DNA from 4 places in the Phyllobacterium sp. SB3 genome. Region 1 is predicted to be linked to each of the others. Evidence: riboswitches for the same ligand, from Rfam matches in the RefSeq annotation. Region 1 holds a riboswitch; each other region holds the start of a gene.
What was found. Region 1 has a riboswitch for thiamine pyrophosphate ahead of thiE (thiamine phosphate synthase). Riboswitches for the same ligand answer to the same signal wherever they lie in the genome.

Region 1 (3,396 bases):
CTGTCTCTGGTCGGCGTTGGCCTGTTCTATCAGCGTATCCTTAACGCAGACGCTGCGCGAGCCGCCACTATACCGCCCACCAGCGATAAAAATGGTGAACCGGACCGCGCCCTCGACCAACTTTGAGCGTTTCGGCGGCAGCCATGGCCTCTGTCAGATAATCTTTAGCGTCTGAAACAGCGATGTGCAGAGCCATGCCTTTTGCCAGACCGGCGGTAATAGCGGAGGCAAGTGTACATCCCGTGCCATGATCGTTCGGGGTCTTGATACGCAACGTTGAAAATTGCTTTATTGACGACCCGTCAAGCAGCAGATCCGTGCTCATCGGACCCTTGCCATGACCGCCCTTTATCAGAACGGCGGCAGGGCCAAGCTTGAGCAACTGCTCTGCCTGCCGCGCCATTTGGGTTTCATCTTCCGCGATAGGAGTATTTGTGAGCAGGGCGGCTTCCGGCAAGTTGGGCGTCAGCAGCAGCGCACGCGGCAAAAGAAGCTGCCGCAAGGCATCTATCGCGGCCGGTTGCAGCAAAGGATCACCTGCAGTCGCAACCATGACCGGATCGAACACAGCTTGCCGCTGCCAGAGGTCGAGCCCCTCGGCAATAGTCTCTATGGTCGCGACTGTTGAGACCATGCCGATTTTGATTGCATTCACGTCAAGATCGGAAAGGACTGCATCCATCTGCGCTCTGATGATTTCTGGCGAAAGGTTCTCAATGGCTGTAACGCCCTTGGTGTTCTGCGCGGTGATAGCCGTCAGAACACTCGCACCATAAACGCCAAGCGCCGAAAACGTCTTCAAATCAGCCTGAATGCCTGCTCCACCGCCGCTGTCCGACCCGGCAATTGTCAGCGCTATCGCCGTCATGCCTGCACTGCCTGCGGCTCTCTAACGTTCAATGCCTGATCGACAGCTTCACGCAGGGCTTGTGCCGCGGCTTGCGGATCGGCCTGCCGGAAGATCGCGGAAATAACAGCCACGCCATCAGCGCCCGCCTCGATGGCAAGCGGCGTACGTTCAAGTCCGATACCGGCAATCGCACCTATGGGAAGTTGCGGTTTCGCCTTGCGGATAACGGCAGCAAGAAGCTTGAAACCTTCAAAGCCGATAGGTTGCAGGTTTTCCTTTGTCGGCGTTTCAAACAATCCGCCAATGCAGGCATAGTCAATATCGCCGTCAATTGCCGCCTGCGCGTCCGCCTCGTTCTTTACGGTAAGTCCTATAATCGCATTTGTTCCAAGCAGACGTCGAACATCGGCAACCGCCATGTCTTCCCGCCCCACATGAATGCCTTCAACGCCAGCAGCAAGTGCAACGTCAACACGGTCATTGACCAGCAGCGGCACGCCCGTCGCCTTGATGGCAGCGTGTATTTCCCGCGCGCGCTGCACCATGTCCCGAGTCGGGGAATTCTTGTCGCGGTACTGGATGATTGTTGCGCCGCCCCGGGCGGCCGCAAGCGCCAATTGGCCCAAATCCCTGTCAGGACCTATAGCATCGAAATCGACAATGGCATTAAGGCGGTAATCTACTTTCGGCACGTCGCGAACTCCATTCAATATTGGAGACCCGGATATGTGCGAAGAAAGACGAACCAGCGCGAAGACTGCTCAATTCCCGTTCCTACGCCGGCATAATCCGGATCAGGTTCAAGGGTCTTGGCTCAGCGCCATCTCAGCATCGTAAGATGCCCCCCTCGGAATGAAGTCATGATGAGACGGCGCTTTGTGGAAGTCAATGCGCCGTCTCATTTTCGTTTATTGCGTCAGAATAACACGCGAATAATCATAGGCACAGCCGGTTTTAAGCTGGTAGACGAAATCAGGATCAGAACCGCCCCCATCTTCCCAGCCGTGATATTTAGTCGTCCCACTACAGTCCAGAAGGTCCTTCATTTCAAACGCCGTTCCTTCTCCCGGTGTTGTCGTGGTTGCGCCGTCCAATGCCAATCGCCAGGCATCATTTGCTCTGTTGCTTTTTACCAAGAAAGCACGGGCATCGCTCTGCCGCTTGTAATAGTCCCCAAACTTTAGGTTCTCGGGTATCTCGGTTAGCTTTTCACTGGCATCATTTGTTTTTACGCATTTTCCACTACTAACTTTATAACCGATACCGCATCCGCCCTTTTTGACGATCATCGTAAAATAGAGATCTTTGACCTGACCGAGTGAAAAGGTTACGCCGACATTTTCTTTCGGAACCGAGACGCCTTCACCATCAATCTGTTTGGGATTTGTGTATTCGATCGAGGCCACTTCCGCTTCAGAGCCGTCTTGTCTAACCGCAATCATGGATATCTTCTTGTAATAGATACCCTTCACCTTCGTGATTACGAACGTCGCGTCAGTAGCTGTAAGCGCACTCGAAGCAACTGCTGTCACACCAATGTTCATGGTGTCACGGTTCAACACTTTCATGAACGTGGTGTTCATGGACTTGGCGAGTGTGAGAACGATCCGCGGCGGTACGCCAGCCTGTTCTGTGACGGTTTTGGTTATACCACGCTTGTCGTAGTCGGTGATATTCGCCCGCAGGCTTTCCAGAATGCGCTTGTCGACCGGTTTCAGGTCTTTACCATCATAAATCTGGGCACCAGAGAGAACAGCTGCGTCCGCTGCGTTTTGCAGTTCAGAGCGATCATTGCTTGCGCGGGTGTAATCAACAGCGAGCCCGGTCACTCCGGCAATAGGTATAAGCATCAGACCAAATGTTACGGCTGTTGCCCCGCTACGGTCTTTCAGGAAGTTTCTTATTTTTTTCATGGTCCACTCCAGTCGCTGGGCAGACCATTGCTTCAGCCTTGTAAATTACGGCTTAGGAAATTCATTCAGATTTTCACTATTCTGCATTCGGACCGCAAAGACCGCCGGAACTTGCCACGATGGTAAAAATCCAATGAACTATGAAGCCTTATGATGGGCTGCCGGGACGTACGAAACCCTCACTGGCGACCAGCAGGTTGCGTGTGTAATCCTGATGAACCGCATGACGCGCCAGTTCCGACGCTGACAAACGCTCGACCTCTGCACCATTCTGCATCACCATCAGCCGGTCACACATATGGGTAACGACCGCCAGATCATGGCTGACCATCAGGAAGGTCAGCTTTCGATCCCGTCTGATCTGTTCGAGAAGGTTGAGCACCTCCGCCTGCACGGAAGCGTCAAGCGCCGAGGTCGGCTCGTCAAGCAGCAGTATGGACGGTTCAAGGATTAGCGCTCTTGCAATGGCGACGCGCTGGCGTTGTCCACCTGAAAGCTGGTGCGAGTAACGGAAGCGGAAGCTTGAACCGAGGCCGACTTCATCAAGAGCACGCAGAATACGTTTTTCAATATCGGCAAAGCCATGCACCACCAGCGGCTCCAGCAGCAGGCGATCCACAGTCTGACGTGGAT
Region 2 (3,396 bases), on a different contig from region 1:
CCAAACCAACCGATCATTGCAGCACCGATACCAGATGTAATGTGATCGTAACCGGGGGCAATATCGGTGGTGAGCGGTCCAAGCGTATAGAAAGGTGCCTCGCCGCAAACGGCAAGCTGCTTGTCCATATTCTCCTTGATTTTGTGCATCGGGACATGGCCTGGCCCTTCAATCATGACTTGGCAATCTTTGGCCCAGGCAATTTGTGTTAGTTCACCTAAGGTCTCCAACTCGGCAAACTGCGCTGCATCGTTTGCATCGGCTATTGAACCTGGACGCAAACCATCTCCAAGGGAGAAGCTCACATCATAAGCTCGGCAGATATCGCAAATCTCATCAAAATGTTCGTATAAAAAGCTTTCGCGATGATGATGTAGACACCATTTTGCCATTATGGATCCGCCCCGCGAAACAATACCTGTGACGCGGTTTACAGTCAGAGGAATATAGTGCAGCCGCACACCCGCATGAATGGTAAAATAATCAACTCCCTGCTCTGCCTGTTCGATCAGCGTATCTCTGTAAACTTCCCACGTCAGGTCTTCCGCGATACCTCCTACTTTTTCCAGCGCCTGATAAAGCGGAACTGTTCCAATCGGTACGGGCGAATTACGAATGATCCACTCGCGAATATTGTGAATATTACGACCTGTCGAAAGATCCATCACAGTATCGCCACCCCAGCGAATGGCCCAAACCATCTTCTCCACTTCTTCTTCCATCGAAGATGTCACGGCCGAATTACCGATGTTGGCATTAATCTTTACCAGGAAATTCCGGCCGATAATCATTGGCTCAAGTTCGGGGTGATTTATGTTGGCCGGTATAATAGCCCTGCCTCGAGCTATTTCTTCACGGACGAATTCTGGCGTTACATGATCCGGTACTGAAGCACCGAAGGACTCACCATCCCGCACTATGTTTCGGGCCACGTCACGGCCAAGATTTTCCCGAACTGCAACGTATTCCATCTCAGGCGTGATAATCCCGGCGCGAGCATACGCAAGCTGGGTTATGGCTTTTCCATCACGAGCCTTGCGGGGTTGATGCAGTATGGGGAATTCTCGGGTTAGTCGCTCACCAGTGGCGAAACCATTGTCGGCGGATTGGATCAGCCGTCCTTCGTAGGAGTAACTATCGGCCTGCTGCCCAACCTTCCATGTCTCACGGGTGCGTTCGATACCTTTATTGATATCAATACTTCTGGCTGTATCGGTGTAAGGGCCAGATGAATCATAGACAGCAAGATTTGGTTCACCCGCAGTAGGATGAACGGAAATTTCACGTAAGGGAACGCGAATTTCGGAATGAATGTTTCCCGGTTTATAAACCTTGATCGAAGCAGGAAGCGGCCCCGTTGAAACCTTTGGGGCCTCGATAATTTTTGTTACAGCAGTCATCGTCAGGTTCCTTTGCGTTATTGCAGGAAACCCAGTTCTGTGCCGGAAGGATGAAAGAAGCTTCGCGAATCCAAAAATGGATTCAGTGCCAATGCACCATGCGCGATAACCTTTGCACCGTCCCTACGCCAGTGTGAACTGGATCAGGTTCAACGGGTCACTGCGCTTGGCTATGCCTGAAGCAGTATCTCAGCCCCTTGTCGGGACTCCCCTGGTGAATGGCTTAAAGTGAACCGCTGGACACGTTATTGTCAAGCGGCTCTACAATCATGAATTCCGAAGCGGCTTCAACACACCGGCCCACTTGGCCAATTCTGTCAAAACAGTCGTAGCGCTGGTCGCGACAAGTTCGTTTGGTGTAAACACGCCATCATCATTGATAAACTGCTGATAGGAAGGGATTGGAACACTCTCGCCAAGCGGCACCATGCGGAGTGCCGACAATAGACCCTTGACAGATTCCGTGGCGCGCAAACCGCCCGAAACACCGCCATAACTGACAAAGCTTGCAGGCTTGTAGTTCCACTCATTCCACAGGTAGACCAGCGCATTTATCAATGACGGTGGGGCGTTATAGTCATATTCCGGCATAACAAAAATATAAGCATCGCCCGGCTCGATGGCCTCACTCCACTTCTTGGTGTGTTCATGCTCGTACTTTTTCATGCGAGGATGATTCGGCTCGTCGTAGATTGGCAGATTGAAATCAGCAAGATCGATCAGCACAGGCTCAAACTTGCCATCCTGCTTGGCAAACTCATTAAACCATTTTGCTACCGCAGGACCGCCGCGGCCTGGGCGCGTGCTTGCGATGATAATATTAAGCTTCAGTGCCATAGCGATCATATCTCCAAAAATCTGCGATGATCGATAAGTAAATACATTAATGCTTCGTGCAAGAAGGCACTTTTTTGAAACCGCACGATGCTGAAAGTACAATAAAACGAAACCCGCTACGGCCTTTCAGCCATGCGGGTTTGTCGTCACGATGAAAGGCAACAAAGGCCTATCAATATTTAGCGGTTATTGTAGTCGTTCCCTGCTGGCGCACCAGGACGTACAATACGTTCTTTCTTTTTCGGGCCGGGTAACAGACCCTCACGCTGAGCCTGCTTGCGTGCTGCCTTGCGGGCGCGGCTTACAGCTTCAGCTTTTTCACGAACGCGGCGTTCGGATGGCTTTTCAAAAGCCTGACGGGCTTTCATTTCGCGAAATAGACCTTCGCGTTGCATCTTCTTCTTCAGAACCCGAAGGGCCTGTTCAACATTGTTATCACGGACGAGAACTTGCAATCGTTTTCCTTACTCATGCTTGCCTCGTCTTGCGGAGACGAAAATGACCACAATCAGACAAGCGTTTTAAAGAATTGCCCCTACGGCAATCCGGAGAAGCGCGGACTTTATTCAACCCCGCGCCAAAAATCCAGTGCACCCAAGCAATTAACTTGGTGCAGTCCCAATGTAGTTGTTCAAAACACTACTTTCGTAATCATTACATCAGCAGCCCAAACACCGGCCGGCAGGCTAAATCCCGACGCTTGGCTCACAGGAAATTACTCATCATGTTTATTCGCACCCGTCGTCACGGGTTGCGCGCCGATATGATCTGCAAATGTCGCGCTTGTAAATCCATAAGTTTGGCTTTCGTTCGTTTCCGGCAGCATGCCACGATTCCATTTGAGCCATTCAAGTCGGATGCTTTTATAAGTATCCGGTAGTCGATTTTTGAGATTTGCCCGCTCTAACGGGTCATCTACAACGTTGAAAAGGAACTCATTCGCTAGAATCTTGAGATATTTATAGTTTCCGATACGTGCTGCACGCTGAGCATTTCCCTTGTAGCGCCAAAACACATTGCGCGATTTGACCTGTTCGTTTCCTGTCAACACAGGCAAAATGGATAGGCCATCCGGCTGGTAGGTGGGATTAACATTTGTTTCTGCAGCTTCCAGCAATGTGGGCAGCCAATCCATGCTCAAGGTGACTTGCTCACTGGT
Region 3 (3,396 bases), 800 kb from region 1:
CCTGACAACCTCGCCGTGCTGATGATCGAACACGACATGGATCTTGTTTTTCGCTTTGCCAAAAGGGTCATCGTCCTGGCCGCTGGTGAGATTATTTTCGACGGATCACCAGCCGATGTGACACGCGATCCCCGCGTACGTGAAGCCTATCTTGGGAGTTATGGCCATGACAGCAGCGTCGCTTGAGGTCACAGGTCTTAGTGCCGGATATGGCCCAACCCGCATTTTGGAAGACATTTCATTTTCGGTACCTTCTGGTGGCCGCCTCGCTGTGTTGGGACGCAATGGCATGGGCAAGACAACATTGCTCGCAACACTTGCCGGGCAGACGCGCCGTTACAATGGCTCGATACGGCTTGACGATACGGCCATTGAAACCCTCGACAGCTCTGCCCGTGCCCTGAAAGGGTTGGGGTATGTTCCGCAGGCACGCTGCATTTTCGCTTCGCTAACCGTCGAGGAAAATCTTTTCGTCGGTTTGAAGGGCCGCCCGCAATCGGCGCTGGAGGAAGCGTATGACATGTTTCCCCGCCTGAAGGAGCGACGGAAAAATCTCGGCTCTCAACTTTCCGGCGGCGAACAGCAGATGCTGTCAACGGCTCGTTCGATTCTAGGGAAACCCAGCGTGCTTCTACTTGATGAGCCTTTGGAAGGGCTGGCGCCGGTAATTTGCGAAGAGTTGATGGCCGCGCTTACGCGTTTGGCATCCAGCGGGGAAATGACCATCCTGCTCGTTGAACAGCGCATACAAAGCGCGCTCGACTTTGCCGAGCATGTGCTCATTCTGGAACGCGGACGAATTGCCTGGCAAGGCACCAGTGCGGAATTGAAACAACAGGGCGATACGATCGAGACGCTACTGGGCGTTTCCGGTCTGGTTCATTAATGCGTAAGCTTTTACTCCCACGAGGAAGATCGACTGCGTAAATCCCTGCATAATTTGCCCTTCGACAAGCTCAGGACGCTCACCACGAGGAAGGACGGTAATTGCAGGGAGTCAGGATTTGCAATGTATCTGCAAACGCTGATGATTAGCGTGCAGCCCACTAACCTTCCTCATGGTGAGCCCTCCTGAGCTTGTCGAAGGGCGAACCACGCATTCTGTTTAGGCAAACTCCCACTTCCCGAGCCTGCATTGACCGAAAAACTGCGGTTGCTCCTCCCTTCCAAAAATAATCTCGGAAAACTTATCCAACAGCTTTGGAGCTGATTTATTCTTTTCGTGTCCTTCCCGCGGGGAACTGCTTCCGGAGCCGTTCGAAGTTGGGGAAGGATGGGCGCCTCCGATGGCGGGTTACGGACCCGTTGTCCGGGGAAGTTCTGTCCAAGGGTTCCCCTGCCGTTACTAGGAGCGGCGCGTGCTGGACGAGCACTTTAAGGGGCGTCGGCGACTAGGGGCATGCCGCAAATGGCGTGCCTGACGCAGCCGGAGCCCCCCAAGCGGAACGGGCAGATGACAAAATCGCCGGACGGGCGGTCCTCGGATCGCATAATTTATCTACCAAGACGCGCTTCGATGACCGCCCGTCTTTCCCCATCCATCAACAGCCAGACGCAAAAGCGGGCGTGGCAAGGGGGAAGCACAACAAAAACAAGCGGCTAGCCTATGGCCGCTTGCGCTTGATGGCTATAGTCTTTAATCTGGCTCCTGCTCTAACGGGGTGCCTGCATCAACAGGCTGAGAGGCTGGAACAATCCAGTCAACCCGCGGAACCTGATCCGGTTTGTACCGGCGGAGGGATTAGATGCGGCTCTACAGGCCGGCGCACCTATCCTTTTGAAAATCCAACTCCAGGAGGTGCCTATGCGACTACCCGATCTTATGAAGTTTGCCGTTGTTACCAGTGCTTTTGCATTAGGCATTGCCGGCACTGCGAGCGCAGAAGGCAAGCTGACGGTCTATACCTATGAAAGCTTTACAGCCGAATGGGGACCGGGACCGAAAGTCAAAGTGGCTTTCGAGAAACAATGCACCTGCACAGTCGACTTTGTTGCAGTTGCCGATGGCGTTGCACTGCTCAACCGGCTGAAACTCGAGGGGGCTTCTACAAAGGCTGACATTGTTCTCGGACTTGACACCAACCTGACCTATGAAGCCCGGCAAACCGGACTTTTCGCGCCACATGGTATCGACGCCAGCACGGTCGATATCCCCGGTGGATTCAAGGATGATACCTTCGTTCCTTATGATTACGGCTACTTCGCCGTCATCTATGACAGCGAGAAAATCAAAGACGCTCCTGCGAGTTTAAAAAGCCTCGTTGAAGGTGACCCGAAGCAGAAGATTGTCATTGAAGATCCCCGTACCTCAACGCCGGGTCTTGGTCTCGTATTGTGGGTCAAGTCGGTATATGGCGACAAAGCCGGTGAAGCCTGGGCTAAGTTGAAAGACCGTGTCTTGACCGTTACGCCCGGCTGGTCGGAAGCCTATGGGCTCTTCACCAAAGGTGAAGCGCCGCTGGTTCTTTCCTACACCACATCACCTGCCTATCACCTGATCGCCGAAAAAACCGACCGCTATAAAGCCGCTTCTTTCGAAGAAGGCCATTATTTGCAGGTCGAAGTAGCGGCGCAAACGGTGAACGGGTCCCAAAACCCGCTTTCAGCGCAGTTCCTGACATTCATGACAGGTACTGCCTTTCAGGACACCATTCCGGAAAGCAACTGGATGTATCCGGCGGCGAAAACCTCCACTCCGCTTAACCCGGCTTTCGATACGCTGGTAAAACCGTCCAAGACACTCACTTTCACGGCTGAAGAAGTGGCTGAAAACCGCAAAGCCTGGATCGACGAATGGCTGGAAGCCATGAGTAAATAACACCAATGGCGGCAAGCTTGATCAAACCTGTGGCGGGGGCTCTCGCCCTCGCCTTTCTCAGTATATTGGCAGGCGGCGCTTTACTCAGCCTTGCAATCGAAGCTTTCCGTGGCAGCACGGAAGGGTTTGCCGCGTTCGACAGCTATCTCTGGCGGATCGCTCGTTTCACAATCCTGCAAGCGCTGCTTTCCATGGTGCTTTCGGTGGGATTTGCCATCCCGCTTGCATGCGCGTTGCACTCACAGCAGAGTTTTCCCGGGCGCGGGATGATATTACGGTTGTTTGCGCTGCCACTGGCATTGCCGGCGCTTGTAGCTGTCCTCGGTATCACCAGTATTTATGGGCGGAACGGATTGCTTGCCTCAACATTTGCATGGCTCGGACTGGATATCGTTCCTGACATTTACGGGCTGACGGGAATTCTTCTAGCCCATGTATTTTTCAATTTGCCGCTGGCGACACGGCTTATTCTTTCAAGCCTTGATTCCATTCCGGAAGATTACTGGAAGCTGTCATCACAATTGGGAATGAGCAACTGGACCCAATTCAAGCTGATCGAATGGCCTGTCATTCTGCGC
Region 4 (3,396 bases), on a different contig from region 1:
GTCAAGCGTCTCAGTGCCGTGGAGACGTCCCCCGCCATATCGCACCAGCATGAATTCAACGGCACGATGGAACTGCGCCGTCTCTTTGGCGATGATGATCGCAGGAATATCCCTGCCCGCTTCATCTGGCTTGGCCATGAACAGGAGGCAATTACGGTCGAGGGCAGCCTCAGCTGGTACGATGCAAGACGCCGGCATCCGACCCGCACCGAATACCGTCTCTATTATTATGAGAACGAAATCACCGGCATGATGCGGCAGGGGGACGTATTCTTCCTCGCCGTTTGCCGCGATAGGTCCGCCATGGTGATCATTACTCCGGCCGAGAGCACCATCCAGAACCAGCTCCTGTGGCTCTTCGATCTGGATGAGCAACCGGAATTCCGGTTTACCTACCAGGAGATCGAGGGGTCGCATGATGCGGAGCTGGATTTCACAGCCCGCTATATCCTGGATGAACTCGGCATCGAGCCTGCGGAACCGGAAGCCAATACGCTTGATACACTGATCGAGAAGTTCGGCCTGGTATTTCCGACAACCCGGGTCTTTTCGGAGCTGGCCCGGTCATCCCTCCCCGAGGTTTCGGCAAAGGACGATCCCGACGCAGCGCTTGTTGCCTGGATCGACAGAGAGGAGCAGCTGTTTCGAAGGCTCGAGCGGCGCATCGTGGCTGAACGGATCAGCAACGGTTTCGGCTCGGCTGATGATGCCGATGTCGACGGCTTCCTCAGCTTTTCGCTCAGCGTCCAGAACCGGCGAAAATCTCGCGCCGGCTCTGCCCTTGAAAACCATCTTGAGGCAATCTTTATTGCGCATGGCATTCGCTATGCCCGTGGTGTCGAGACAGAAAACCGCAACAAGCCGGACTTCCTGTTCCCGGGACAGGTCGAGTATCGCGATCCGGAGTATCCGGCCGAACGCCTGTTCATGCTCGGTTCAAAGTCGACGCTCAAGGATCGCTGGCGGCAGGTATTGTCGGAAGCCGAGCGCATAGACAACAAGCATCTTCTGACACTGGAACCCGGCATATCCGAAAACCAGACCGACGAGATGCAGACCAAGAAGCTGCAACTGGTACTGCCAAGAAAAATCCACACGACCTACAAGCCGTCGCAGCAAAACTGGGTGATCGATGTGTCCATGTTCCTCTCCCTTGTAACCGGGCCTCAAGACAAAACCTGACGTTGCCCATTCAATCTTTGGTTCATATTTACCAGCAAAAGTTCGTCATTCAGACAGATGGTTGCTTACTTCGATCAGCAATACCCGGCCAGGCTGAAACGTCAGGCTTATATTTGAATCAGAGGTTTCCTGTCCGGGCTGTGGCGTTGTCCGGATCTGATTTGAAGTTATTATGAGCACTAGTTGGATAAACTTTTACAACCAAGTGTTTCTGGCTTCACCTGCATCCAGCAGACAATATCCGTCGCGCCATTGACAGGACCTCCAAAACACGACACGTTCGTTCCATTCCGAGGGGAGCATCGTACGATGCTGAGATGGCGTTGAGCTGGACCCTTGAACCTGATCCGGGTCATGCCGGCGTAGGAACGGAAACCGGCGCTATCCGGCCACCCCTTTCTCTTCTTCGCTTTGCCTGGATTTCCTGTGATCATCGTCTGGAGATCGATCTGTGATGTACAAGTTTTTCAATTTCGTCGGCATGTGTCGAATTCGTTCCGCCCCTATCGGTTCCACATAAGCCATCATGCGCGCCTCTCACGCGGGCTCTGCTCTCATTATACTTGTTGTTTCCTGGCAGGTGGGCATCTGGCTGTTTGCGCCTCCCCATTACATTCTTCCCGCGCCGATCGCGGTCGCAACGACTTTCCTGCGCCAGCCCGGCCTTTTGATTGAGAATAGTTTGATCACGTGTACGGAAATTGTGTTGGGTCTGATACTGGGAACGTGTTTTGGCGCAGCCACCGCCTTCGCAATTGCGGCATGGCCGCGCTTCGGTCAGATGGTCTGGCCGATGGTGATCGTGCTGCAAGCCCTTCCCGTCTTTGTGCTGGCGCCGATCCTCGTTCTTTGGCTCGGCTTCGGCATAGCCTCCAAGGTTGCAATGACGACAATCATCATCTTCTTTCCCGTCGCCTCCGCATTTACCGACGGCCTGCATCGCACCAATCGCGACATTTTCGATGCCGTTTCGTTGACCGATGCGACGCACTGGCAGTCTCTGGTTCAAGTACGTATGCCGCTTGCCCTTCCCAGCCTCGTATCCGGTCTTCGGGTCGCAGCACCATTGGCCCCGCTTGGCGCTGTTATCGGCGAATGGGTCGGGGCATCCGCCGGGCTCGGGTTTGTCATGGTTCAGGCCAATGCGCGCATGCAAACCGATATTGTATTTGCAGCAATGGCAGTCCTCGCCCTGCTTACCCTTCTTCTCAGATTTATGGTCGATGCACTGACGAGGGGGCTGACCCCTTGGGCGCATGAGACTTCCCCTAAATCCCCGTCCTTCAGGAGAAACGTCCAGATATGAACCGCTTCGTTCTTGCAAGCTTTATCACTCTCGCCAGTTTGCTGCCAGTGCCAGTGCAGGCCGCTGACAAGCTCACCGTGCTATTGGAATGGTTTGTCAATCCGGACCATGCGCCCATGATCATCGCAAAGGAGCGTGGGTTGTTTGCAGATGCGGGCCTCGACGTCGAGTTTATCCCGCCGGCCGATCCGTCTGCCGTACCGCGGCTGGTCTCAGCCAAGCAGGCTGATATTGGCATTCACTATCAGCCCAGCCTTTATCTCGACCATGAGGCCGGTTTGCCCCTCGTGCGGTTCGGCACACTGGTGGAAACGCCCCTCAACACGGTGACAGTGCTGGCGAATGGTCCTATCAAGAGCCTTGGAGACCTCAAGGGCAAGAAGATCGGCTTTTCCGTCTCTGGCTTCGAAGACGCGATGCTGAGGCGTATGCTCGCGGCGGAAGGGCTTACGAAGGACGATGTGGAATTGATCAATGTCAACTTTTCGCTTTCGCCTTCGCTGATTGGCGGCAAGGTGGATGCGACGCTTGGCGGGTTCCGCAATTTCGAATTAACGCAAATGAAGCTTGCCGGCCATGAAGGACGATCCTTCTTTCCGGAAGAATATGGCGTTCCGCCATATGATGAACTGATCTACGTAACACATCGGGACGCTGCCAAAGACAGCAGGCTACGCCGTTTTCTCGGCGCCGTCGAGCAAGCCTCCATTTTCATGACCAACCACCCGCAGGAGGCCTGGGAGCTGTTTGTGAGAGCCTATCCAAATCTTGATGATGAACTAAACCGGACAGCCTTCTTCGATACGCTGCCGCGTTTTGCCAAGCGCCCTGCAGCTGTCGACCATCTGCGCTATGCACGCTTTGGTGCTTTCATGCAGGAAACCGGCCTGATTAAAACGGCCCCTGCC

Region 2: linked by a shared signal. The riboswitch ahead of thiC (phosphomethylpyrimidine synthase ThiC) and the one ahead of thiE (thiamine phosphate synthase) in region 1 are both predicted to bind thiamine pyrophosphate.
Region 3: linked by a shared signal. The riboswitch ahead of thiB (thiamine ABC transporter substrate binding subunit) and the one ahead of thiE (thiamine phosphate synthase) in region 1 are both predicted to bind thiamine pyrophosphate.
Region 4: linked by a shared signal. The riboswitch ahead of ABKW30_RS10355 (ABC transporter permease) and the one ahead of thiE (thiamine phosphate synthase) in region 1 are both predicted to bind thiamine pyrophosphate.

The regions. Positions count from the first base shown of each region.
Region 1 is NZ_JBDYKI010000001.1:1,109,983-1,113,378, reverse strand. It holds gene ABKW30_RS05385 (DUF2339 domain-containing protein) at 1-126, shown strand, start outside; gene thiD (bifunctional hydroxymethylpyrimidine kinase/phosphomethylpyrimidine kinase) at 68-868, opposite strand; gene thiE (thiamine phosphate synthase) at 865-1,542, opposite strand; TPP riboswitch at 1,605-1,708, opposite strand; gene ABKW30_RS05370 (TadE/TadG family type IV pilus assembly protein) at 1,759-2,763, opposite strand; gene ABKW30_RS05365 (ABC transporter ATP-binding protein) at 2,912-3,396, opposite strand, start outside.
Region 2 is NZ_JBDYKI010000003.1:554,505-557,900, reverse strand. It holds gene thiC (phosphomethylpyrimidine synthase ThiC) at 1-1,400, opposite strand, end outside; TPP riboswitch at 1,503-1,623, opposite strand; gene ABKW30_RS13875 (NAD(P)H-dependent oxidoreductase) at 1,668-2,237, opposite strand; gene rpsU (30S ribosomal protein S21) at 2,417-2,692, opposite strand; gene ABKW30_RS13865 (sulfatase-like hydrolase/transferase) at 2,953-3,396, opposite strand, start outside.
Region 3 is NZ_JBDYKI010000001.1:308,803-312,198, forward strand. It holds gene ABKW30_RS01570 (ABC transporter ATP-binding protein) at 1-186, shown strand, start outside; gene ABKW30_RS01575 (ABC transporter ATP-binding protein) at 167-886, shown strand; TPP riboswitch at 1,648-1,758, shown strand; gene thiB (thiamine ABC transporter substrate binding subunit) at 1,805-2,818, shown strand; gene thiP (thiamine/thiamine pyrophosphate ABC transporter permease) at 2,824-3,396, shown strand, end outside.
Region 4 is NZ_JBDYKI010000002.1:805,824-809,219, reverse strand. It holds gene ABKW30_RS10360 (type II restriction endonuclease) at 1-1,182, shown strand, start outside; TPP riboswitch at 1,466-1,568, shown strand; gene ABKW30_RS10355 (ABC transporter permease) at 1,709-2,488, shown strand; gene ABKW30_RS10350 (ABC transporter substrate-binding protein) at 2,485-3,396, shown strand, end outside.